2 regions of the Clostridium sp. 'deep sea' genome follow, and region 2 is predicted to be linked to the other one. Evidence: riboswitches for the same ligand, from Rfam matches in the RefSeq annotation. Region 2 holds a riboswitch; the other holds the start of a gene.
The links. Region 2 has a riboswitch for thiamine pyrophosphate ahead of thiS (sulfur carrier protein ThiS). Riboswitches for the same ligand answer to the same signal wherever they lie in the genome.

Region 1: another riboswitch for thiamine pyrophosphate. It lies ahead of thiC (phosphomethylpyrimidine synthase ThiC); the one in region 2 lies ahead of thiS (sulfur carrier protein ThiS).

The regions. Positions count from the first base shown of each region.
Region 1 is NZ_CP063353.1:229,801-232,217, reverse strand. Features, by position in the region: gene thiC (phosphomethylpyrimidine synthase ThiC) at 1-1,294, opposite strand, end outside; TPP riboswitch at 1,365-1,471, opposite strand; gene IMX26_RS01130 (ABC transporter permease) at 1,589-2,417, opposite strand, start outside.
Region 2 is NZ_CP063353.1:1,710,761-1,713,177, forward strand. Features, by position in the region: gene IMX26_RS08030 (thiazole synthase) at 1-138, opposite strand, end outside; gene thiF (sulfur carrier protein ThiS adenylyltransferase ThiF) at 142-960, opposite strand; gene thiS (sulfur carrier protein ThiS) at 950-1,141, opposite strand; TPP riboswitch at 1,273-1,381, opposite strand; gene IMX26_RS08045 (aminoglycoside 6-adenylyltransferase) at 1,460-2,323, opposite strand.

The DNA.
Region 1 (2,417 bases), 1.5 Mb from region 2:
TTACATCTTCACCTTTTTGCAGTTTATTCATGGTTCTTACTGCACACATTTTTCCACACATACTGCAAGAGTTTTCTACCTCTGTTTTAACAGACTCGCGATAGCTACGAGCCTTTTCAGGATCAATTGCTTCTTTAAACATGGTGTCCCAGTCTAAATCTCGACGAGCTTCGCTCATACGATAATCCCACTCTTTAGCTCCTTTAATGCCTTTAGCAATGTCAGCAGCATGGGCAGCTATTTTTGTAGCAATTATGCCCTCTTTCATATCATCTATAGTAGGTAACCTTAAATGTTCAGCTGGTGTTACATAACATAAAAAGTCTGCGCCATTAGCGGCTGCAATAGCACCACCAATAGCACCTGTTATATGATCATAACCGGGAGCTATATCAGTTACTAACGGTCCAAGTACATAAAATGGAGCATTATGACACAGCTTTTTCTCAATCATTACGTTTGCTGCAATATCACTAATGCTCATGTGTCCTGGTCCTTCAATCATAACCTGAACATCTTTTTGCCATGCTCTTTTGGTTAACTCACCTAAAATTAAAAGTTCTTGAATTTGGCTAGCATCAGTAGAGTCATGTAATCCACCTGGTCGCATAGCATCTCCTAAGCTTAAAGTTATATCATATTTACGACAAATTTCTAGTAATTCATCAAAGTGTTCGTAAAATGGATTTTCTTTATTATTAAGTTTCATCCAAGCATACATTAATGATCCACCACGTGATACTATGTTCATTAAGCGTGGGTTTCTATCAAAAACTTTGGCTGTATACTGATTAATTCCAGCATGAATAGTAACAAAATCTACTCCATCCTTACCGTGTTCTTCTACTACTTTTAAAAACTCTTCGGCTTTAATCTCAGATAATTCTTTTTCATAAAACCCTAAGGCATCATAAACTGGTACAGTTCCTATCATGGCTGTACTATTATTAATAAGTTCTTTTCTAAAATCATGGGTTTTACCATAATTAGATAAATCCATTATTGCTTCTGCACCCATATTAATAGCAGTTAAGGCCTTATCCATTTCGCCATCATAACAAAAAGCGTCTTTACTTACACCGAGGTTTACATTAATCTTAGTTTTTAATCCCTCGCCAACACCCTCTGCTCTTAGACTTGTATGATTTATATTTGCTGGTATTACAATTGAACCCTCTGCTACTTTTTTACGTAAAACATTAACATCCATTTGTTCTTTTTTAGCAACCTCTAACATTTGAGCAGTATTAATTCCTAATTTGGCTGCCTGCATTTGTGTAGAATATTTTTTCATATCTTTCCCTTTCTCTATTAAACATTTAAAAACAAAAAAAGCATAACCTAGGTTTATGCTTTAAGTAATACAATAATAATACATACTTCCCTACGCTAGCATGACCTAGATCAGGTAAAGGGTCGAAACTCAAGGTTTCCTCTCAGCAATCACACAATTACTCCCCTAGTTACATATTTAGTTTTCAAACACAATATAACACAGTAGTTAGTTAATGTAAATGTTTATTTGTAATATATTAAACCTTAATGCCATAGTGTAGCATTACGGCAATTGTTATATTTTGTACTTGTTTTAAAAGGTGCTTTTTAATACTTCATTAATAAATTTTCTTTTTGCCTGAGTAAAAAACATTACTTGTAGTAATAAGTAAAATATCATGCTAATTGTTAAACATAGTAGTATTTTAGTCATATATAAAAAGCTATGATATGTAGCGAAAGTAAATGCTATAGCCATTATTCCACCTAAAAATACTGGCAATAAAAACACTAAAATCAACTCTTTGCTTATGATTTTCTTTAAGGCTTCATTATTCATACCTAATTCATTTAATGTTCTAAATCTTTTTCTACTATGCTCTAAGCTGTTTATAACTCTTAAATAGAGTACTACTCCACTAATCACAAAAAAGATAAGGGCAATGTAAAACATAATAAATATAGTGAATTTACTAGCCACTCTAGAGTTTTTTATGTACTGTTGTTTGCATATAGGGTAACCAAAGTTTTTAGCTGCTTTTGATTGAAATTTTCCTTTTAAGCTTGTTGTCTTAATCTGTTCAAATTTCTGCATGAGATTATTTTGAATTTTAATTGTTTCTTCTAAGTTATAATAATTATAGGTATAATAGGTAACAAGATCTGCATTAGTTTCTTCTATAATTTTATTATAAAAATCATCTGTAACAACAATTGTACATCTTCCTATATTGCTTAGGTTACCAATATAAACTTGCTTTATTAGGGTTACATAGGTTATTGATTTGTCTTTGGTTGTGATTGATAAATTTTCTATAACGTAATAATCTTCAGTTTCCTCAATGTTAATAATACAAATAACTTCATTATTTTGTAATTGAAAGTTTTGATTAAAGTATTTGTTTGCACTACTACGTTTAATT
Region 2 (2,417 bases):
CCTTCTTAAAGCCATGGTTATAATTTGGGACTCAGAGCTGTTTATGACCTGAGGTATGAGTCGTTTATCTGGAAATTTTCCTGAACCAATTAAAAGCCTACTACTAAGTTCGTGCCCTGCAATAATAAGTTTATCCATAGTTTATACATCCTTTTCGTCCATTAATATTCTTAAAACAGTATTTGCTTGATGATTGGCAGCAATAGCAACTCGAGGAGCCATAAGTCCACATCCTGGTTTTGCTTCAGAGACACTGTCACCTATTAAGTAAAAATTATCTTTAATTTTCTTGGTGATTATTGTGTTGTTAGAGAAATAACCAGCTACACCAGAGGCCGATACAATTATTTTATGAGGCATTTTTAACATTACTGTATTAATAAGAGTTGCCTTTGAAACTGCACTATCTAATGCCTCTACAATTATATTTGCATCCTTAAATAACTGCTCTATATTGTTTTCCTCTATAAATATATCTTGCGTTTTTACTTCAACATAGGGATTAATGTTATAAAGTAAATCTTTTAATGCCTCTGTTTTTTTCATACCAATGTGCTTAATAAAATACTGCTGTCGGTTTAAATTACAAGGTTCAACAATATCAAAATCTAGCAAAGTTAAATGGCCAATACCAATGCGAGCCAATGATACCGCAATATTAGATCCTAATCCACCTAAGCCAGCTATGGCAACCCTAGCATTTTTAATTCTGTTATGCACGCCCGGACTATGCCGAGCTATCAAAAGACTCTCAAGCTCTTCTCTTAAGGGAATTTCACCCCTTTTTATCAGGGTAAGTGTATCATTTTCTTTAAGAGCAGCATCTTTATTTATAATAAAGCCATTTAAAATAACCATATCAGCATTAGCTTTGTAAATTTGTTTCACTGTAAACGCTGTTGTATTAGCTGTCACCCTAAATTCTTTTTCATTTACCAAAATTTTTATTTTAACCACCACCTACAAAGCTAATAATTTCAATTTTATCTTCTTGTTTAAGTTTATAACTATCATAATGCTGTTTAGCAATAATTTGTAGGTTAACCTCAACAACAACCTTATTTTGTGATAGCTGCAACTTAGTGAGTAGCTGGGCAATAGTAATATTATTAATTTTCATTGCTTTACCGTTAACTATCATAATAGTCTCCTTTCTCTAGGGAAAAGAGCAAATAATAAATAAAAAAGAAGTAGAATAATCTCTACTCCCCTCATAACATATATTTTAAAATTAAAAATCACAAATCCTAAGAAATTTGTGATAGATAGTTAACATATTATATCTGACTTTCCTACGATGGCATTATCCACATCAGGTTATGAGGGTCAGAGATAACATCTCTTTCTCAGCCTATTTATACAGGCTCCCCTAGTTTTTATTAAGTTTTCTAAAGAGATTTTAGCATAGCTTTATATTTTTTACAATAGAACTGTAAAAATATGTGTTATTACTAACACTTTAATTATTATTATTTCTTAGTTCTTCTCTTACTTTACTTAAATAAACTCGTACTCTTTCGTCATCTAAAAATGGGTATTGGTAGTTGAGTTTATCTGCCACCCTAGAGCCAACCTTACGTATAAAATTGCCTGCTTTTTCGAGGCTATCCCAAATTTGCTCATAATTTGTGGTAGCATGAAGCTCAATAAATTCTTGATATTCTTTTTTATTTAGATAGTTTTTATACCACTTGCCTGCCTTACCTAAGTTAACTTTCCAATTATAGTTATAGGCAATATCCCAATCTATTAAAGCTCTAATTGCCTTCATTAAATAAACATCATATACTCTACGTACATATGGAAACTCATCTCTCCAAATCCCTTTGGCAATGTAAGGCTGTATCCACCATGCTTCATTAATAGTAGCATTATACGTTTTTTCATCTGGCTTTTGAATAAAATAGCTACTCTCATTAGGCTCAGGTAACTTTGGTGCCATGTTATCTTTATCTAATAACCACATACTAAGACTATCTTGTTTAGCTCGCTGTGACATTTTTTTTAGTGACTCAAATGATAAATCTATTCTAAAGTCTTCAAACTGCATTAAAAATATATATGAATTATTCTTATTATCATTCTGTTGAACAATTACAGGATTACCAAAGTAGTCATAAATCCAATTATCATCAATACGGTAGTCATTATTTGCAAGATCCTTTATAAAAAATACTACATCGTAATCCTGCATTTTATCTACTGGAGCATTTTTATTTACTCTAGAACCATTAAGTAAAACAGCTCTAATACAGGTTTCTTTATTTGCAAAATTGAGTATTATCTTTATAATATCGTCTTGAATTAATGAATTAAAATTCATTGTTTTTCTCCCTTTATTGTATTAATCATTAGCTAACTGTTTATTTGTTTGTTCTATAATTATTCTTAGTATAGCTATAAATGTATTTGCTATT